2 regions of the Dokdonella sp. genome follow, and region 1 is predicted to be linked to the other one. Evidence: predicted binding sites of a transcription regulator. Region 1 holds the regulator's gene; the other holds the start of a gene.

Evidence for each region. The regulator sigma-54, encoded in region 1, starts transcription at its own class of promoters, with help from an activator protein. The targets are predictions, from matches to a motif close to TGGCACGNGCNTTGC.
Region 2: a site for sigma-54 is predicted at 1,058-1,072, ahead of glnA (type I glutamate--ammonia ligase). Genes of this name have one in related genera too.

What each region holds. Positions count from the first base shown of each region.
Region 1 is NZ_JAHCAS010000002.1:390,854-401,433, forward strand. Features, by position in the region: gene rapZ (RNase adapter RapZ) at 1-206, opposite strand, end outside; gene hprK (HPr(Ser) kinase/phosphatase) at 211-1,161, opposite strand; gene KF907_RS12590 (PTS sugar transporter subunit IIA) at 1,149-1,628, opposite strand; gene hpf (ribosome hibernation-promoting factor, HPF/YfiA family) at 1,755-2,075, opposite strand; gene KF907_RS12600 (RNA polymerase factor sigma-54) at 2,215-3,648, opposite strand; gene lptB (LPS export ABC transporter ATP-binding protein) at 3,952-4,671, opposite strand; gene lptA (lipopolysaccharide transport periplasmic protein LptA) at 4,671-5,246, opposite strand; gene lptC (LPS export ABC transporter periplasmic protein LptC) at 5,206-5,784, opposite strand; gene kdsC (3-deoxy-manno-octulosonate-8-phosphatase KdsC) at 5,806-6,354, opposite strand; gene KF907_RS12625 (KpsF/GutQ family sugar-phosphate isomerase) at 6,460-7,488, opposite strand; gene KF907_RS12630 (BolA family protein) at 7,657-7,896, shown strand; gene murA (UDP-N-acetylglucosamine 1-carboxyvinyltransferase) at 7,979-9,238, shown strand; gene KF907_RS12640 (DUF3108 domain-containing protein) at 9,336-10,034, opposite strand; gene purN (phosphoribosylglycinamide formyltransferase) at 10,040-10,580, opposite strand, start outside.
Region 2 is NZ_JAHCAS010000001.1:565,949-576,528, reverse strand. Features, by position in the region: gene KF907_RS02475 (recombinase family protein) at 1-45, shown strand, start outside; tRNA gene KF907_RS02470 (tRNA-Arg) at 16-92, opposite strand; gene KF907_RS02465 (c-type cytochrome) at 278-808, shown strand; gene glnA (type I glutamate--ammonia ligase) at 1,107-2,516, shown strand; gene KF907_RS02455 (P-II family nitrogen regulator) at 2,596-2,934, shown strand; gene KF907_RS02450 (ammonium transporter) at 2,954-4,348, shown strand; gene KF907_RS02445 (acyl carrier protein phosphodiesterase) at 4,481-5,074, opposite strand; gene KF907_RS02440 (alpha/beta hydrolase) at 5,232-5,924, shown strand; gene zapE (cell division protein ZapE) at 5,921-7,012, shown strand; gene KF907_RS02430 (amidohydrolase) at 7,287-8,600, shown strand; gene KF907_RS02425 (multifunctional CCA addition/repair protein) at 9,311-10,534, opposite strand; gene KF907_RS02420 (complex I NDUFA9 subunit family protein) at 10,565-10,580, opposite strand, start outside.

The DNA.
Region 1 (10,580 bases):
ACGCCGACCGCGAGCTTTGGGTGCAGGCCGGCAGTGTCCTCGGATACGGCGCGTACGAAGGCGGGCAGCAGTGCACTGGGCAGATTGTCGACGCAGTAGTAGTCGATGTCCTCGAGCGTGCGCAGGGCCACCGACTTGCCGGAACCCGACAGGCCGCTGACGACGATCAGGCGCGTACCGCCCTGGGCGGGGCGTGCTTCGGTCATGGAGTCACCATGGCGGCAGGCGGCGCAGCTGGTGCGCCTGGCGGTCGACGAAGGTCTGTGCGGGGTCGAAGCCCTTGCTCTTGAGCATGTGGCTGCGCACCGCGGCCTCGACGAGCACGGCGATGTTGCGGCCCGATGCGACCGGAATGACGATCTGCGGGATCTGCACGTCGAGCACTTCGCGGTAGCCGACGTCGCCGTACAGGCGTTTCATCGCATCGTCGGCACCGAACTGGCCCATCGGTTGCAGGTGCACGATGAGACGCAGGTACTTCGAGCCCTTGACGGCGGTATGGCCGAACATCTCGCGCACGTTGAGCACGCCGAGGCCGCGCACCTCGAGCAGGTCGCGCAACATTTCCGGACAGGTGCCGTCGACGACATCGGGTGCGATCAGGGTGAACTCGGGCGCGTCGTCGGCGACCAGGCGGTGCCCGCGTGTGATCAGCTCCAGGGCGAGCTCGCTCTTGCCGGTGCCACTCTCGCCGGTGATCAGCACACCGATCGAGTTCACCTCCATCAACACGCCGTGCAGGGTGATCTGGCGGGCGAGGCCGCGCGCGAGGTGATACTGCAGGTAGGTCAGGAGTTCGTGGCCACGCTTCGGGCTTGCCCAGAGCGGAGTCTGCGATTCCTCCGCGGCCTCGCGCAGGTCGCCAGGGATCTTCTGGTCCTTGGTGATGAGCAGGGCGATCGGCCGGTAGGCGATGATCTTCTCGATGGTCTCCCAGCGTTGGCGCGGATCGAGGCTGTCGAGGTAGTTCAGCTCCTCTGTGCCGATGATCTGTACCTTGTTCGGGTAGATGATGTTGAGGTAGCCGATCTGCGATGGTCGCCGCGACAGGTTGTCGCCGGGTTCGATCGCCCTCGATTCGCCGCGCATGCCGGCGACCCAGCGCAGTTGCATGCGCTCGCCGACAGCATCGAAGAGCTGGCGGGCACTCAGTCGGTCCATGGCTCGATCTCGGCTTGGCGGCGCTTGAATTCTGCCAGTTCATCGCGCAGGGCGGGGGCGTCGGGAGCCGTGCGCAGACGTGTGGTCAGCTCGCTGTTGGAGAACATCTCGGCGAGTTCGGCGAGCAAGTGCAAATGGCCATCGGTGTAGTGGGTCGGTACGACCAGCGCGGCTACGAGGTCGACCGGGTGACCGTCGATGGCTTCGAAATCGAGGGGGCTGGCGAGCCGGATAAAGGCTGCACGTGGTTGATCAAGGGCCGCGACGCGCCCATGTGGAATGGCCACGCCGCGACCGAGCCCGGTCGAGCCGAGTTGTTCGCGGGCAAGCAGGGACTCGCGAATGGCCGGGCGCTCGTCGCCGGTGACGGCGAGCAGGTCGGCCAGCGACTCGATCAGTGCTGGCTTGCCGGTGACCACGAGATCCGTGCGGATGCGCGGCGGCGGCAGCAGGTCGAGAAACGGCATGCGAAGGTCGGCGGCGGCTTGGGACCGGCGGGAGTATGCACTCGCGGCGCGGACTTGTCCGCGCCTGTACTGGCGGCACGACGGCCCGCCGCCTCGATCGCGCGTGGCGGCGGGCCGGATGGGGCGCTACTGATAGCGTGAGGCGCGCACCTCGTCGTTGTGGTGGTTGGTGAGCTTTTCCTTGTGCTTGCGCACCTGCGCGGTGAGCTTGTCGGCCAGCGCGTCGATCGCCGCGTACATGTCGGTGGCGACGGCATCGGCGTGCAACTGCTTGCCGGAGACGTGGACGGTCGCTTCGGCCTTGTGCAGCAGCTTCTCGATGCTCATGAAAATCGTGAGATCGTGGAGGTGGTCGAAGTGTCGGGTCAACCGCTCGAACTTGGAATTGGCGTGCTCGCGCATCGCCTCGGTGATTTCGAGATGGTGACCCTGGATGGTGACCTGCATGACAGCCTCCTCGTAGGTGGGCCGGAAGAATGCCGGCCCTGAAATCCGGATGGGTATTCGACGGGCCGCGTTCAAGGGCGACCCTCGATCCTGCGACCATTGCGCGCGGCGCGTGTTCCCGGGCCGTCGCGGCCCGCGTTCAGCCGAGCCGGCAACGGTCGTTCGACGACGGTATGTTGAGGGCCTCCCTGTATTTGGCGACGGTGCGCCGCGCGACGCTGATGCCGCGGCGGTTGAGTTCGACGGCGAGAGCCTGGTCCGACAGCGGGCGCGTGGCCTTTTCGTCATCGATGAGCTTGCGGATCATGGCCTGGATCGCCGTGGCCGAGGCGGCCCCGCCGTCGACGGTCGACACGCCGCTTGAGAAGAAGTACTTGAACTCGAAGGTGCCGCGTGGCGTGTGCAGGTACTTGCGCGTGGTCACGCGCGAGATGGTCGATTCATGCATGCCGATTTCCTCGGCGACGTCGCGCAGCACGAGCGGGCGCATCGCCTCGGCGCCGAACTCCAGGAAGGCCGACTGCGCGCGCACGATCGCCTGGGCGACCTTGAGCATCGTGTCCGCGCGCGTCTTCAGGCTCTTGATCAGCCAGCGCGCTTCCTGCAGCTGGCCGCGCAGGTAGTTGGCGTCGTCGCGGCGGGCGCGCGCGATCAGGCTCGCGTAGTGTTCGTTGATGGTCAGGCGCGGCTGGCTGTTCGGCGACAGCGAGACCTGCCAGCGCCCGTTGACCTTGTGCGCGTAGGCATCCGGGGCGACGAACTCGGTCTGCGTGTTCGAGTAGCCGGCGCCTGGTTTCGGCGCGAGCGAGCGGACCAAGTCGATGGCGACCTCGAGTTCGTCCGGCGTGGCGTGCAGCTTCTGGCCGAGGCGCGTGCGGTCGTTGCGCGCCAGTGTTTCGAGGTGCTCGGCGACGATGCTGCGCGCATGGGCGAGGCCAGGCGTCTGCGCATCGAGCGCATCGAGCTGCACGCCGAGGCATTCGGTGAGCGTGCGCGAAGCGACGCCGAGCGGGTCGAAGCACTGGATGCGGTGGCGCATCGCTTCGACCTGGTCCGGCGTCACCGCGTGCAGGCCGGCCAGGCTCTGCACGAGTGCCTCATTCGTTTCGGAGAGGTAGCCGTCGTCGCTGATGGCCTCGATGATCGCTGCGCCGATGGCGCGGTCGGCCGGCGACAGCGGGGTCAGGTTGAGTTGCCACAGCAGGTGGTCGCGCAGGTCCTCGGCTGCGGCGTCCTGCGGCTCGAAACCGTCCTCGTCCGTGGCGGTGCGGTAGTCGGCGCGGTCCAGGCCGAGATCGAGCGGTGCATCGTCGAAGTCCGGGGTGGCATCCGCGGCTTCACTGGGCGCATCGATGGACGAGGCCAGCGGGATCTCGTCGGGCGCCAGCAGTTCGACCGGCTCATCCGCCTCGCCACCGGCTTCGTCCAGGTCGAGCAAGGGGTTCGACTCCAGCGCGAGATTCAGCTCGAGCTCCAGCTCCATGCTCGACAGCTGCAGCAGGCGGATGGCCTGCTGCAGCTGCGGGGTCAGTGCCAGCTGCGACTGGACGCGGAGTTGAAGCGCGGGTTTCATGCTCCTGGATCTTGCCGGGATCACGTGGCAATCCTAGCGCCTAAAAACGGTTGCAGGCAGGTCTTGACGCTGTCCGCAGGTCGGTTCAGGCTTCCGGATCGACCCCCTGGCCGCAGGCGTGGGCCACATCGCCTTGCGGCCGGGAGGCGGGCGCAATGCCGAGCCCGGCTCCTGCAAAGGAGTCCCCACTGACGCTCGCGCCGTTCGCTTTTGGGCCGGCCGTGCTCCGAACGCGCCTCCGAACCGCCCCGGGAAACGTGGACGCTCCAACTCTTGAGGGCATGGAGGGCTGCGGATGTGCGGTTACATCCGGAATTCGCGCCCAAGGTAGACATCCCGCACCTGCTCGTTGGCCAGCACCTCGGCCGGTGAGCCCTGGGTCAGCACGCTGCCGGCGTTCATGATGCAGGCGCGGTCGCAGATGCCGAGCGTCTCGCGCACGTTGTGGTCGGTGATGAGGATGCCGATGCCGCGAGCCTTGAGCTGGCGCACGATGCGTTGGATGTCGACGACCGAGATCGGGTCGATGCCGGCGAAGGGTTCGTCGAGCAGCAGGAAGCGCGGCTTTGCCGCCAGTGCGCGCGTGATCTCGACGCGGCGGCGTTCGCCGCCGGAAAGGCTGATGCCCTTGCTGCCGGCGATGTGGGTGATCTGCAGTTCGTCGAGCAGTTTGTCGAGTTCGGCCTTGCGTCCCCGCTCGTCGAGGTCCTTGCGCAGCTCGAGGATCGCCATGACGTTGTCGGCGACGCTGAGGCGGCGGAACACCGAGGCTTCCTGCGGCAGGTAGCCGACGCCGAGGCGGGCGCGCTCGTGCATCGGCCGTTCGGTGATGTCGCGGTCGTCGAGGCTGATCGTACCGTCGTCGGCGGCGACCAGGCCGACCACCATGTAGAAGCAGGTCGTCTTGCCGGCGCCATTCGGGCCGAGCAGGCCGACGACTTCGCCTTCGGCGACCGAGAAACCGAAGTCACGGACGACGGTGCGTCCACCATAGCTCTTGCGCAGACCCGTTGCGGCGAGCATCAGGGTGAGTCGGCCTTCGCCGCTGCGGGCTTCTTCGGCTTGAAGATCATGCGCACTTCGCTTCCGGGCGACTGGCTGCCGCCTTCCATCGCGCCGCTGTTGGTGTTGTAGGTCATGCGCGGCCCGCGGAATTCGGACTTGCCTTCCTGGATGACGACGACATCGCCGCTCAGCACGGCGATGCCGCTGCCGTCGTTGTAGTCGATCTCGGCGGCGCGCGCGGTGACCTTGCCGCCGTCGCCGTCGAGCAGTTGTTCGAGATGGGCCGGCTTGCCGGTCAGTACCATGCGCCGCGCGTTGCCTTCGCCGTCGTATAGGCGCGCTTCGTCACCGCTGGCCTTGAGTGAGCCCTGCACCATGCGCACGTTGCCGGTCAGCAGGGTGTGGCTCGCGCGGCCGTCGCCGCCGAGCATGGTCTTGTTGTAGGCGGCGTAGACCTCGAGATCCTTCTCGCGATCGCTGCGGAGCGCCTGCGCCGGGCCGGCGATCGCCAGCGCCAGGATGGCGGCGGGAAGCGCGCGCCGGAGGAGCGACTCAGCGCTTGCGCGCGCGCGGCTCGAAGGTGTTGTGCACATCGGACAGGAGTTCCAGGACTTTTGCATTGAGGTCACCGCGCATGCCGGTGCCGCGCAGTATAGAGCCCGGCTGTTCGATGCGCGTGGCGGCGGCGGTCTCCAGTGTGTGTTGCTTCGGTCGCAGGGTCAGTTCGCTGGTGTGGATCGTCGCCGGCGCGACGCCATCGGCTGGCGTGCGGCGCATGACGACCTCGCCTTCGAGCTGCATCAGCGAGCCGTCGCGGTTGACCCAGGCGGAGGCCGAAGTGCCGGTCCATGGATGATCCTGGCTGTCGACCATGATGTAGTCCGGGCTCGACACGAAGATCGAACCGTCCTCGCCGCGCCGCACGAGGCGTGGGCCGGAGACGCTGAAGCTGAGGCGACCGTTCTCGTCGAGCGCGTGCATGGTGAAATCGGCCAGCGTGTAGCCCGAGCGTGGCGGGCCGATGAAGGCTGGTTCCTCGGGCCGTGGGCGCGTCAGCCAGACGAGGATCTGGGTCGCCAGCGCGAGCATGGCGAGCACGGCGATGATGGCAAGGGTGCGGCGGTCGACCATGCTGGGCACGCGCGCAGACGTTCAGCCGGTGCCGAGATGATGGGCCAGTTCCGCTTCGCCATGGCCCTGCGCGCAGAGGATCAGGTCGCAGACCTCGCGCACGGCGCCCTTGCCGCCGCCCAGGCGCGTGCGCCAGTGCGCGCGTTCGCGTACCCAGGGATGGGCGTTGGCCACGGCGATGGCGAGGCCGACCTCACGCATGACACCGAGGTCGGGCAGGTCGTCGCCGGTATAGGCGCACTCGGCCGCGTCGATGCCGAGCGCCTCGACCAGTTGCGCGAAGCAGGCGCGCTTGTCGTCCTGGCCGTGGTAGACGTGGGCGATGCCGAGTTCGGCGGTACGCTGTGCGACCAGGTGGCTGATGCGCGCGGTGATGATCGCGACCTCGATGCCGTTCGCGCGCAGGCGCTTGAGGCCGAGCCCGTCGTGCACGTGGAAGGCCTTCAGCTCGCGCCCGTCCTCGGCATACCACAGGCGCCCGTCGGTCAGCACGCCATCGACGTCGAACACGGCCAGCCGCACGCGCGCGGCGCGTTCGCGGATGTCGGCGGGGAGGTCAGCAAAGAGCATGGGAATGGGAAATGGGGAATGGAGAATGGTTGGGAGCCGGGAACAGGGAATGGCTCAGTTCGAACGCTGCAAGCCCGCGCTTGACCATTCCCGATTCCCTGCTTCTCAAACCACTCTGGCCCGCAGCAAGTCGTGGATGTTGAGCGCGCCGACCACGCGGTTGTCGGCGTCGACGACGAGCAGGGCGTGGATCTTGAACTCTTCCATGACGCGTGCGGCTTCGGCAGCGAGCTTGTCGGCGGTGATCGTCTTCGGGCTGGAGGACATGAGCTGGCGCACCGGCGTGTTGCGCAGGTCGACGTCGTTGTCGTCGATCGCGCGGCGCAGGTCGCCGTCGGTGAACACACCGAGCAGGCGGCCGTCGTCGTCGGTGACTGCGGTCATGCCGAGGCCCTTGCGGGTCATCTCGACCAGGGCCGTGGTCAGCGAGGTGTCGGCACCGATGCGCGGCACCTGATTGCCCGTGTGCATGATGTCGCTGATGTGCACGAGCAGGCGGCGACCCAGCGAACCGGCCGGGTGCGAGCGCGCGAAGTCCTCGGAGGTGAAACCGCGCGCCTCGAGCAGGGCGATCGCCAGCGCATCGCCCATGACCAGCGCGGCGGTCGTGCTTGCGGTCGGGGCGAGGCCGAGCGGGCAGGCCTCGGCCGGCACCGAAACGTCGAGGTGCACGTCGGCGAGGCGGGCCAGCGAGGAGTTCTCGTTGCCGGTCATCGAGATCAGCGGCACGCCCTGGCGCTTGATCAGGGGCAGGATGGTCAGCAGTTCATCGGTCTCGCCGGAATTGCTCAAGCTCAGCACGACGTCCTTGTGGGTGATCATGCCGAGGTCGCCGTGGCTGGCTTCGGCCGGATGCACGAAGAACGCCGGCGTTCCGGTCGAGGCCAGGGTCGCGGCAATCTTGCGCGCGATGTGGCCCGATTTGCCGATACCGATGACGACCACGCGGCCGGGGCAGTCGAACATGAGCTGGCAGGCTTGCAGAAAGCCGGCATTGACACGTTCGCGCAGGATCGAGATGGCGCGGGCCTCGGTGTCGATCACGGCCAGCGCGCTGGCGCGGATCGCCGCTTCGTCGAGCAGGGGGTTGGTCAGCGGCAAAATCGCAGCAGCGGCGTTGGTTTGGGCGTTCATGAGGGCGGGATTGAGGAGCGAAACGGCCGGGTCGGCCCATTCCTGTTTTCGGCGACGCAGGATTTTGAGTACCATTCGCGCTTCCCATTGTATCCGCAAGCCCCCGTCGGCGCTAAGGACGAGGCCGACCGCGGGTTCGTCGCAGGCCGACCAGGAATCCGCCACATCTTGGACACCCAGACCATCCAGGCTTTGATCGAGAACGGCCTGCCCGGTGCGTTGGTCGAGGTGTCCGGCGCGGATGGCGTGCATTTCGAGGCGCGCGTGGTCAGCGCGGCATTCGCCGGCAAGCTGCCTCTGGCGCGGCACCGCATGGTCTACGCGACGCTCGGCGACCTCATGGGCGGCGCGATCCATGCGCTGGCGTTGCGCACGCTGACGCCCGAAGAAGCGGGAATCGGCAGGTAAGGACCGGGAGCCGCTTCCCCCGCGTCACGCTGCCTTTTCCATTCCCCATTCCCCATTCCAGATCCCCGATCCCCGAGTTCAAATGGCCAAAATCGTAATCAGCGGCGGCGAACCGCTGCAGGGCGAAGTACAGATTTCGGGCGCGAAGAACGCCGTGCTGCCGATCCTCGCCGCCAGCCTGCTCGCCGACGAGCCGGTCAGCATCGGCAACGTGCCGCATTTGCACGATGTCACCACGACGATGGAACTGCTCGGCCAGATGGGCGTCGAGCTGATCATCGATGAGCGCATGAAAATCCACGTCGACCCGCGGCCGGCGCGCAACTATTTCGCACCCTATGACCTGGTCAAGACGATGCGTGCGTCGATCCTCGTGCTCGGTCCGTTGGTCGCGCGCTTCGGCGAGGCCGAGGTGTCGTTGCCGGGCGGCTGCGCGATCGGTTCTCGCCCGGTCAACCTGCACATCCAGGGTTTGCAGGCGCTCGGCGCCGACGTGCGTGTAGAGAACGGCTACATCAAGGCCCGCGCCAAGCGGCTGAAGGGTGCGCGGATCAATCTCGATCTGGTCACCGTCACCGGCACCGAGAACCTGATGATGGCCGCCACGCTCGCCCAGGGTACGACGGTGATCGAGAATGCGGCGCAGGAGCCCGAGGTGGTGGATCTGGCCAACTGCCTCAATTCGATGGGCGCGAAGATCTCCGGCGCCGGCACCAACACGATCACGATCGAAGGCGTCGAACGCCTGCACGGTACCGACTACACGGTACTTCCGGACCGCATCGAGACCGGCACCTTCCTGGTCGCCGCGACGATCACCGGCGGCAAGGTGCTGGCCCGCCATGCGCGCCCGAAGACGCTGGACGCCGTGCTCGGCAAACTCGAGGATGCCGGCGCACACGTGTCGACCGGCGACGACTGGATCCAGGTCGACATGAGCGGGCGCCGCCCGCGCGCGGTCAACGTCACCACCGCGCCGTACCCGGCCTTCCCGACCGACATGCAGGCCCAGTTCACTGCACTCAATTGCGTGGCCGAAGGCGTCGGTGTGATCACCGAGACGGTATTCGAGAACCGCTTCATGCACGCGCTCGAGCTGCAACGCCTTGGTGCCGACATCCAGCTCGAGAGCAATACCGCGATCATCAAGGGCGTGCCAAAGATGACCGGTGCGCCGATGATGGCCACCGACCTGCGTGCTTCGGCCTCGCTCGTGCTCGCCGGTCTCGTCGCCAGCGGCGAAACACAGATCGATCGCATCTACCACATCGATCGTGGCTACGAGAACATCGAGGAGAAGCTCGGCTCGCTCGGCGCACGCATCCGCCGCTTGCCGAGTTGAGCAACGGGATTCGGGATTGGAAATAGCCTGGTTCGAAGGCGGCCCGACGCTTTTCCCGAATCCCCAATCCCGAATCTCGAATCCCGTCCTCGGCCAATCACGGCTTTTGCAGCGACACCAGTTCCAGCGTGATCGTCCCGTCCTTCTCGACTTGCTCGATGCGTACAGGAAGCCAGCCGGCCGATTCGGCGAACCAGCTCGTCGAGGTGCGCTTGGCGCGCCGGCGTTCGAGGCAGCGCGTGTCATAGCGACCGGCCGGCACCGAGACCTGCGCGTCGGTGCAGCCGGTATAGCGGATCTCCTCGATCGCATTCTTCGCCGCCACCGGATAGGGTGCGGGCGTCGTGCCGCGCACAAGGTCGGCGACCAGGGCCATGGTCACGGCGTGGCGATCGACCGTGCCGTCCACCAGGGCGTAGCGTGCGTCGCTGTCGCCGTCGCGCATGCGCACTTCGCCGCGCTCCCAGTCGAAGTCGCCGTGGCGGCGCTTGCTGCGCAGGGCGGCCTTCTGGCGGTAGTCGTAGACCAGGGTTTCCGGACGTCCGTGGCGCCAGCGCAGTCGCGATTCCTCGACCACGTCGAGACCGGCGAGGCTGGCCAGGCCCGCCGTACCGACGGTCGTGGTGCGCAGCGTCCAGGTGTCGTCGCGGTTGTCGACCAGTTCGATCGTCGTGCGGCCGAGCGTCTTGCCGTTGCGCGTGGCGGCGTATTCGGCCTTGAACGCGGCGACTGGCGAGGGTTCGGCGGCGGCGGCCGGAATCAGCGCGAGCAGGCACAGTGGAATCAGTCTGTTCATGGCAGTCACTCAGGGCGAGGCGCACGCGACTGTGCCGGCAGGTCGATGAATGTGGACTGGCCGTCGTGGCGCAGCGGCTCGGCGAGCGGTTTGCCGTCGAGCCGGGGCATGCCGTCGTGCCAGTCGAGTCGCCCGCTCGCGGCCAGCGCGATGACGCCCACGTACAGGCGATGCTCGAGTGGCAGCAGGCGTTCGGCGAGTGTTTCCGGCGTGTCGCCGGCTTCGATGGCGAGGCGGGACTGGGCAATCACGGGCCCGCCGTCGAGTTCGGCGGTGACGTAGTGCACGCTGGCACCGTGCTCGCGGTCGCCGGCCTCGATGGCGCGCCGGTGCGTATGCAGGCCGGGGTATTTCGGCAGCAGCGAGGGATGGATGTTGAGTACGCGGCCGACCCATGGGGCGAGCGCAGCCGCGTCGATGATGCGCATGTAACCGGCCAGCACGACCAGGTCGGGCGCGAAGGCGGCGATGCGCGCGAACAGGGCTTCGTCGAAGGCCGCACGGGTCGGATAGGTGCGTGGGTCGAGCACTTCGGCGCCGATGCCC
Region 2 (10,580 bases), on a different contig from region 1:
AGTTCTGTACTGAAATGGCGCGCCCGACAGGATTCGAACCTGTGACCCCCGCCTTCGGAGGGCGGTACTCTATCCAGCTGAGCTACGGGCGCATGAGATGCCGCTGCATGATGCGGGCGGGACGGGGCGAAGCCCGGCCGCGACGCGGCGCGGATCATAGCGCGCCGGCCCGACCACGACCAACGCCGCGCCCTTCCGCGTCCGTGGGGCGCTGGCTATACTTGCGCGTCAATCCGTGCCCGCCAACAGGGGCGGACGTATCAAGAGGTGGCCCTCCGTGAGCAATCCCGTTCCGCAGACCGATGCGGTCTTCCTCAAGCATTTCGCCCAGGTCATCACCGGGCTGGTGCTCGTCGCGCTGGGCCTGATCGCACTGTCGACTTGTGTCTACAACGGTACGAAGAAGCCGGTTGCGACGAGCCAGGCGAGCGTGGTCGAGCGCCGTCTCGCCCCGGTCGGTGGCGTGCATGCCGGTGAAACCGGTCGCGCGGCGATTGCTGCGGCCGAGGAAGCCGCGCGCAAGGCCGCGGCTTCGCAGGTCGCCTACGGGGGCACGACCGATGGTTCGGTGATCTACACCAACCTGTGCAGCGCCTGCCACGGCAGTGGCGCCGGTGGTGCACCCAAGCTGACCGATACGGCTCACTGGAACCAGCGCATCGCGCTCGGCCTCGACACCCTCGTCCAGCACGCAAGCGAAGGCTTCACCGGCAGCCTCGGCATGATGCCGGCGCGCGGCGGCAACGCCTCGCTCAACGATGAGCAGGTCAAGGCCACGGTCGAGTGGATGATCGCCCAGGTGAAGTAGTTCTCGCCCACATCGCATATGAGAACGCCGCCCACCGGGCGGCTTTTTTTTTGGTCCCGGCGATGCGGAAAGGAATCGTGTCGGGAGGAATCGCGCATGGCGTCCCGCTCCCATTGCGCCGCATTCTCTGATGCATTCTTGTGCAATGCCGCACGCAAATGCACCAATATGGTGCGACTGCGCCGCCTTCGCGCGCAAGAATCAAACATAACCATCTGAATCAAAAGAGTTTCCGCGCAGCAGCAAATCTGGCACGGCTGTTGCTGATTCCTCGGCACATCCATCTGCCGAGGTTTCCATGTCCGCCGAAAACGTCCTGAAGCTGATCAAGGACCAGAACATCAAGTACGTCGACCTGCGCTTCGCCGACCTGCGCGGTGCGCACCAGCACGTGACCTTTCCGGCGTCGACGATCAGCGAGTCGACTTTCGAGGACGGCAAGATGTTCGACGGTTCGTCGATCGCCGGCTGGAAGGGCATCAACGAGTCCGACATGGTCCTGTTGCCGGATCCGGGCACTGCCGTGGTCGATCCGTTTCTTGCCGATGCGACCCTGATCCTCAACTGCGACGTGCTCGAACCGCACACGATGCAGGCCTACTCGCGTGATCCGCGCTCGTTGGCCAAGCGCGCCGAGGCGTATCTCAAGTCCACCGGCATCGCCGACACGGCGTTTTTCGGCCCGGAGCCCGAGTTCTTCATCTTCGATTCGGTGCGCTGGCAGAACGACATGGGCCGCGTGTTCTTCGAGGTCGAGTCCGAGGAAGCCGCATGGTCGTCGAGGAATCGCTACGCCGAAGGCAACAGTGGCCACCGGCCGGGCATCAAGGGCGGTTACTTCCCGGTGCCGCCGGTGGACTCGCTGCAGGACCTGCGCGCCGAGATGTGCAATGTGCTCACCGAGCTCGGCCAGGTCGTCGAAGTGCACCACCACGAGGTCGCCACTGCTGGCCAGTGCGAGATCGGCACGCAGTTCAACACGCTGGTGAAGAAGGCCGATGAGCTGGCCATGCTCAAGTACGTGGTCAAGAACGTCGCCCACCGCAATGGCAAGACGGCGACCTTCATGGCCAAGCCGCTGGTCGGCGACAACGGCTCTGGCATGCACGTGCACCAGTCGCTGGCCAAGGGCGGGGTCAACCTGTTCGCCGGCGATCTCTACGGTGGCCTCTCGCAGACCGCGCTCTGGTATATCGGCGGCATCTTCAAGCATGCCCGCGCGATCAACGCCTTCACCAACTCGACGACCAACAGCTACAAGCGCCTCGTGCCGGGCTTCGAGGCGCCGGTCATGCTGGCTTATTCGGCGCGCAACCGTTCGGCGAGCTGCCGCATTCCGTTCGTGTCGAGTCCGAAGGCGCGCCGCATCGAGGTGCGCTTTCCCGATCCGATGAACTCGGGGTACCTGGGTTTCGCCGCGCTGCTGATGGCCGGCCTCGACGGCATCCTCAACAAGATCGATCCAGGCGCGCCGTCGGACAAGGACCTTTACGACCTGCCGCCCGAGGAGGAGAAGAACATTCCGCAGGTGTGTTCGAGCCTCGATCAGGCCCTCGATGCGCTCGACCGCGACCGCGATTTCCTCAAGGCCGGCGGCGTGTTCTCCGACGACTTCATCGACGGTTACATCGAACTGAAGATGAGCGAAGTCACGCGCTTCCGCGCGGCGACGCATCCGATCGAATACCAGATGTACTACTCCGTCTGAGGCATGCGGGGCGGCATGGCCCCGCGTCCCACCGGCGACAGGTTCGCCGTGTTCCGTCTCCCCCGATCGAGGTCGCGTCATGAAACTGGTCACCGCCATCATCCGGCCGTTCAAGCTCGACGAAGTCCGCGAAGCGCTGTCGCAGGTTGGCGTGTCCGGCATCACCGTTACCGAGGTCAAGGGCTTCGGTCGCCAGAAGGGGCATACCGAGCTCTACCGTGGCGCCGAGTACGTCGTCGATTTCCTGCCCAAGGTGCGGATCGAAACCGTCGTCACCGACGAGCGTGTCGAAGCCGTGATCGAGGCGATCCTCGCTGTCGCCGCCACCGGCAAGACCGGCGACGGCAAGATCTTCGTGTCGCCGGTCGAACAGGTCATCCGCATCCGCACCGGCGAGATCGGTGCGGAGGCCCTCTGACGCGATGCCGGGAGCAGCCATGAACGAGTCGATGTCGTCGCGCTGCGAACAGCGCTTTCATGCGTCGTCCATCATCGCGTCCGGCCTGCTGATGATGGGCGCGGCGGGCCGCGTCGCGGCCCAGGATGCCGCACTCGAAGCGCCGCCGGCTGCACTTGCGGCGGAGGCGGTCGCGGCCGCGCTTCCCGACAGCGGCAACGTGGCCTGGATGATGACCTCGACCTTCCTGGTGCTGCTGATGGTCGTGCCGGGTCTGGCGATGTTCTACGGTGGCATGGTGCGTGCCAAGAACGTGCTGTCCGTGTTCATGCAGGTGCTGCTGGTGTTCTGCGTGGCCGTGATCCTGTGGGTTGCCTATGGCTACAGTGCGGTGTTCACCGCGGGCAATCCGTTCTTCGGTTCGTTCGTCGAAAAGGCGTTCCTGCGGGGCATCGGTGCGGACTCGGTCACGAACGGACTGCCGGAGTTCCTGTTCGTCGCCTTCCAGTCGACTTTCGCCGGCATCACCACCGCGCTCATCGTCGGCTCGTTCGCCGAACGCATGAGGTTCGGCGCGGTCATGCTGTTCTCGATCCTGTGGTTCACGTTCGCCTACCTGCCTATGGCGCACATCGTCTGGGGTGGCGGCTACCTTGCCGGGATTGAACTCGCCGGCGCGGAAGGTGCGCTCGATTTCGCCGGCGGTACTGTGGTGCACATCAATGCCGGCGTTGCCGGCCTGATCGGCGCCGCGTTCCTCGGCAGGCGCCTGGGCTACGGCAGGGAAGCGATCAAACCGCACAGCGTGCCGTTTACCGTGATCGGCGCGGCCTTGTTGTGGGTCGGCTGGTTCGGCTTCAACGCCGGTTCGGCGCTGGCGGCGGATGCGCTGGCTTCATTGGCCTTCATCAATACCCTGGTGGCGACTGCCGCGGCGGTGGTCGGCTGGTCGCTGGTCGAGGCCTTCACCAAGGGCAAGCCGTCCGCACTGGGCGCGGCCTCCGGCGCCATCGCGGGCCTGGTCGGCATCACGCCGGCAGCCGGGTTCGTCGGCCCGCTCGGCGGCATCGCCATCGGTTTCGTCGCCGGGGCGGTCTGCGTCTGGGGCGTCACCGGCCTCAAGCGCCGGCTCGGAGCAGACGACAGCCTCGACGTATTCGGCGTGCACGGCATCGGCGGCATCGTCGGCGCGATCCTGACCGGCGTGTTCGCCGCGCCGTCGCTCGGTGGCGTCAAGGAGGCGGGTTACTCGATCGGCGGGCAGGTCGCGGTGCAGGTCGTAAGCGTGCTGTTCACCATCCTCTGGTGCGCGGTAGTGACGGTCATCGCCCTGTTCATCGTCAAGCGGGTCGTCGGCGGACTGCGGGTCGGCGAGGACGAGGAGCGCGAGGGACTCGACATCGCCAGCCACGGCGAGTCCGCCTACGAGAGTTGAAGCCTGGCGAGCGCGTGCGCGGAGTCGGGGTGTTCAGGGGCCGCCTGCGTGCATCCCCCATCATCGCAGGAGCCCACCCTGTGCGCGATTGCCTTTCGGTGATGGTGCGAGGATCGAGTACAGGGTGCGTTCCTACGGCGGAAGAGTTTGCGCGCGCCAGGTTTCGGCGAACTCGACGAGTTGCGGGAAAAACGCGAGGAAGGATTCTTCGAGCGCATCCTCGAGCCGCTCGACTTCGGGCATCACCCGGTCCAGCGGGTTCGCGTGGCGCAGGCGCGAGCTGACACCGGCGAACACGCGCGCGACGAGCATGCGGTCGGTGTAGGCAGCCGGCAGGCCGTGTGCGCGCATGTAGCGCACGAACGCGCGCATGCGCTCCGGCAGTGGTACCGGCGCGGCGTCGATCACGTCGTGGATGCGCCGCGAGTACGCCGCCAGCGGCTCGTTGCTCCAGTGGGCGAACCCGCGGGCGAGCAGGTGGTCGAACCAGATGTCGATGACGATGCCGGCGTAGCGCCGGAACGGTGGCTCGAAACGCTCCCGCAATGCGACAAGCGTCGGGTGTGCGTCGGTATGGCTGTCGATCGCGCGATGCAGGGCAATGCCGCGGCGCAGTCCGTCGGGCAGGGCCGGATCGACGCGGCCATGCACGAAGTCGCCCATCAGCCCGCCGAGCATGAGTTCGGGATCGGGTCCGGAGAGGAGGGCGTGGGCGAGGTGGTTCATCGGAGGGACTGGGCAGGGGCCAGGGGCGAGGGCTCGATACGCGCAGGCTGGAACGAGCTCGCAATGGTGCTACAAAAGATCGCCGTACAACGTTCCCTCGCGCGATGATGTTCGATTGTCGAGCCCTCGCCCCTTTCTCCGCCGTATCATCAGCGCCATGCCGCCCGTCCCCACCACCCCACCACCCACTTTTCCCATCGAACACACCGCCTTCCTGCTGCCCGGTCCGGTCGGTGCACTCGAAGTCGTGGCGACGCCTGCCGATGCCGACTGTACGCCGGTGCGCGGCGTGGCCGTGATCTGCCATCCGCATCCGCTGCATGGCGGCACCATGCACAACAAGGTCGTGACCATCGTCGAGCGTGCGCTCGGTGAGCTCGGTCTCGCCTGCGTGCGTTTCAATTTCCGTGGTGTCGGTCATTCCGAGGGCGTGCACGACGAAGGGCGTGGTGAAGTCGACGATCTCGTTGCGGTGGTCGAGTGGGCGCGCCGCGCCAGCCCAGGCGATGCGCTGTGGTTGGCCGGTTTCTCGTTTGGCAGCTATGTCGCGCTCGCCGCGGCGAAGCGCCTCGGTGCGGCGGCCTTGATCTCGGTCGCACCGCCGGTCGGGCGCTGGGATTTCGACACGATCGAGCTGCCTGATTGCCCATGGCTGGTCGTGCAGGGCGAAGAGGACGAAATTGTCGATCCGTCCGCGGTGTTTGCCTGGGTCGCGACGCTGCCGCATCCGCCGCAGCTGGTGCGCATGCCGGAGACCTCGCATTTCTTCCATCGCCGCCTGATGGATCTGCGCGGGGCGATCAAGAACGCCATGCGCGCACACCTGCCGCCGCCGCGCGCGCCCGCATGAACCGCCACGAAAGTCCGGGCGCGCGCTATGCGCGCGGTGTCGCCGCGGGTGAGTGGCAGGCCGATTCGGCACAGGCGCCGGTGCTGGTCGCACTCGACCGCATCCACGCCGAACTGGCTGCGTTGACGCCGCCGAGCCTGTGGCAGCGTCTGCGTGGCCAGCGTTCGCCGTCGCCGCGCGGCTTGTATCTGTGGGGCAGCGTCGGTCGCGGCAAGACCTTCCTGATGGACCTGTTCTTCGAGTCGTTGCCGACGCCGAACAAGCGCCGCGTGCACTTCCATCGCTTCATGCGGGGCATTCACGCCGAACTGCGCACGCTCAGTGGCCACAGCGATCCGCTGGTCGCGGTCGCCGCGCGCATCGCCGCCGAGTCGCGCGTGCTCTGCCTCGACGAATTCTTCGTGCTCGACATCGGTGACGCGATGATCCTCGGCAACCTGCTGAGGGCCTTGTTCGCCGATGGCGTGGTCCTTGTCACCACCTCGAACACGGCGCCGCCGAACCTCTACCGGGACGGCCTGCAGCGCGAGCGCTTCCTGCCGGCGATCGCCTTGATCGAGCGGCACTGCGAAGTCGTCGAACTGGTTTCGGCGACCGACTGGCGGCTGCGCGCGCTGCGTCAGGCGCCGGTCTACCACGTGCCGCCCGACATGCGTGCGGAGCGTGCGATGCTGGCGACCTTCCATCGTGTCGCGCGCGGTGCCGAGCGCGAGTGCTTCACGATGACGCTCAACGAGCGCCCGATCGATGTGCGCCGTGAAGCCGACGGCGTGATCTGGTTCGACTTCGCCGCGCTCTGCGATGGTCCGCGTGGTGTCGCAGACTACATCGAACTTGCGCGCAGCTACCACACGATCCTCGTCTCGGGCGTGCCCGAGTTCACTCCGCAGACCGAAGACGCCGCGCAGCGTTTCGTCGAACTGGTCGACGAGCTGTACGACCGCGGCGTCAACCTCGTGCTGTCGGCCGCCGTGCCGATCATCGAGCTCTATGACGGCCGCCGCCTGCGCGCGGTGTTCGCGCGAACCGAGTCACGCCTGATCGAGATGCAGAGCGAGGAATACATGGCCCGCGAACATCTCGCTTGAGTCGGCATCGGCGGCGCGCCTTCCGCGGATGAGGCGGGCCGCGAACAACGCTTAAGCCTGAGCGCGGCCGGCAACCCGGTTCGGTCACCAGTGTGGCGACGACGTCGCCGCAATCGCTCCGTGGAACCGACTGCGGCGCGCGCCTCGCGCCGGCTTCGAACCGGGGGTTCGCACTGGGATAGATCCCGCGCAGTCATATGCGGCTGGCGTGGTCGCCTTGCGTCGCGCACGCGCATGCGCTTGACTGCGTTCACCACGCCCACGGGAGACGCGCATGTCAATGAAATCCGCCGCCGCGCTGGTCGCCATGTTGGCCGCTGCCGCGGCGATGGCGGCCGATGAGGCATCCACCCTTGTCGATGCGCGCCTCGCGCGCATCACCGAACTGCGCCGCGACTTCCACCAGCACCCTGAATTGAGCAACCGCGAGACGCGCACCGCGAGCATCGTCGCCGCCGAGTTGAAGAAGCTCGGCTACGCGGTACGCACCGGCATCGCGCATACCGGCGTGGTCGGCATCCTCGAAGGCGGCAAGCCCGGCCCGAAGCTCGCGATCCGCGCCGACATGGACGGCTTGCCGGTCACCGAGGAAGTCGACCTGCCGTTCGCCTCGAAGGCGAAAGGCGAATACCTCGGCAAGACGGTCGGCGTCATGCACGCTTGCGGCCACGATGTGCATACCGCGACCACGCTCGGTGTCGCCAGCGCGCTTGCCGCGATCCGCAAGGACCTGCCCGGCTCGGTCATGCTGATCTTCCAGCCCGCCGAGGAAGGCTCGCCGCCCGGCGAGACCGGCGGCGCGCCGCTGATGGTCGAGCAAGGCGTGTTCAAGGATTTCAAGCCGGACGCCGTGCTCGGCATGCACGTGACCAGCGCCTATCCGGTCGGTACGGTCGCCCTGCGTGCCGGCGGCATGATGGCCAGCTCGGATACCTTCCGCCTGACCATCCGGGGTCGCCAGAGCCACGGCGCGACGCCGTGGCGTGGCATCGATCCGATCGTCGCCGGCGCCGAAATCGTCACCTCGGCGCAGGCCATCGTCAGCCGCCGCCTCGACATCAACAAGGAACCGGCCGTCGTCACTTTCGGCATCTTCAACGGCGGCCAGCGCTTCAACATCGTGCCCGACAGCGCCGAACTGCACGGCACCGTGCGCACCTTCGACAGCGCGATGCGCGAGCAGGCCCTGGCCGATCTGCGCAACGTCGCCGAACACGTCGCCGCCGCGCACGGGGCGACGATCGAAGCCGAGATCCCGGTCGTACCCGGCAGCAACCCGGTCAACTACAACGATCCGGCCCTGACCGCGCGCGTGCGCGCCAGCATCGAGAACGCGATCGGCAAGGACAAGGTCATCGAAGCAAAGCGCTGGACTGCCTCCGAGGACTTCCCGCACCTCGCCATCGGCGCCGGTGCGCCGAGCGTCTATTTCTTCTTCGGTGCCACGCCAGAGGGCCAGGATCCCGATACCGCGCCGAGCAACCATTCGCCGCGCTTCTTCGTCGACGAAGGTGCGTTGCGCACGGGCACGCTGGCGATGCTGCAGGCGGGGTTGGATTTTCTCGGGTATGTGCCGGCGTCGCGGTAAAGCGATTGTGCGCGGAACGCGTTGCCGCAATCTTGCGTCGACCCGTAGGAAACGGCTTTAGCCGTGATGCTTTTTGTGAGGTTGTACAGACAAGGCATCACGGCTGAAGCCGTTTCCTACAGCCGTTTTCTACCCGCGCGCAATGGCGGCAATCGCCTTGACGCGCTCCTTGCGCATCGCCACGGCGATGGCCGGACCCTCGAGGCCGGCGCTGACGAACGGTGCGGCCTTGATCGTGCAGGCGGCGGCAAAGGCGTCGCGCAGCAGCGGACCGGACGGATAGTCCGATTCGGACAGGCCGAGGCGGCCGCGCCAGCATCGAGAACGCGATCGGCAAGGACAAGGTCATCGAAGCAAAGCGCTGGACTGCCTCCGAGGACTTCCCGCACCTCGCCATCGGCGCCGGTGCGCCGAGCGTCTATTTCTTCTTCGGTGCCACGCCAGAGGGCCAGGATCCCGATACCGCGCCGAGCAACCATTCGCCGCGCTTCTTCGTCGACGAAGGTGCGTTGCGCACGGGCACGCTGGCGATGCTGCAGGCGGGGTTGGATTTTCTCGGGTATGTGCCGGCGTCGCGGTAAAGCGATTGTGCGCGGAACGCGTTGCCGCAATCTTGCGTCGACCCGTAGGAAACGGCTTTAGCCGTGATGCTTTTTGTGAGGTTGTACAGACAAGGCATCACGGCTGAAGCCGTTTCCTACAGCCGTTTTCTACCCGCGCGGAATGGCGGCAATCGCCTTGACGCGCTCCTTGCGCATCGCCACGGCGATGGCCGGACCCTCGAGGCCGGCGCTGACGAACGGTGCGGCCTTGATCGTGCAGGCGGCGGCAAAGGCGTCGCGCAGCAGCGGACCGGACGGATAGTCCGATTCGGACAGGCCGAGGCGGCCGCGCTTGTCGGCTTCGCAGACGAGCAGGAACTGTTCGACCCGCTGCGGTTTGCGGAAGGCGTCGAGCTTCTCGAACAGTTCGAGCATGGTCGATGGCCTCAGTTCGGCGGCACGGTGCGCGAGCAGATGCAGGCGGCAGCACAGTTCGGCCAGTGTGGCGTGCTCGGCCGGCACGCGCAGGCGCTGCGAGATCGCCCGCACCGCAGCGACGCCGCGCTCCTCGTGCATGACGTGCCTCGGCAACTCGACCTTCGGCGTCAGCGCCTTGCCGAGGTCGTGCACGAGCGCGCACCAGCCGACCAGGTCGTCGCCTGGCGCCAGGCGCGCGGCCATGTCGAGAACCATCTCGACGTGTACGCCGGTATCGACCTCGGGATGGAACTCGGCGCGCTGCGGCACGCCGTACAGTGCATCGACTTCGGGAAACAGCACGCGCAACGCACCGCAGGCGCGCAGGGCCTGCAGGAAGGCCGAGGGTTGCGGCTCGGCGAGCGCCTTGCGCGTCTCCGCCCAGACGCGCTCGGGCACCAGGTGGTCGACTTCACCGTCGTCGACTATCGTGCGCATCAGCGCGAGCGTCTCGTCGGCGATGGTGAAGCCTAGCGGTGCGTAGCGGGCGAGGAATCGCGCCACGCGCAGCACGCGCACCGGGTCTTCGACGAAGGCCGGCGAGACATGACGCAGCACGCGGTCGGCAAGGTCGCGCGCACCACCCCAGGGGTCGACCAACTGGCCGTCGGCATCCTCGGCCATCGCATTGATGGTCAGGTCGCGCCGGGCGAGGTCGTCCTCGAGCGTCACCGACGGATCGGCGACGACACTGAAACCATGGTAGCCGCGCCCGCTCTTGCGTTCGGTGCGCGCGAGCGCGTACTCATCCTGCGTTTGCGGGTGCAGGAACACTGGAAAATCCTTGCCGACCGGACGGTAGCCGGCCGCGAGCATGGCCTCGGGCGTGCTGCCGACGACGACGAAATCGCGGTCGTTGACGGTGCGGCCAAGCAGGCGATCGCGCACCGCGCCGCCGACGAGATAGGTCTTCATCGCCTGATTGTGCCAGAGCGCCGCGGCCGCTCAGCCGCGATGCGTT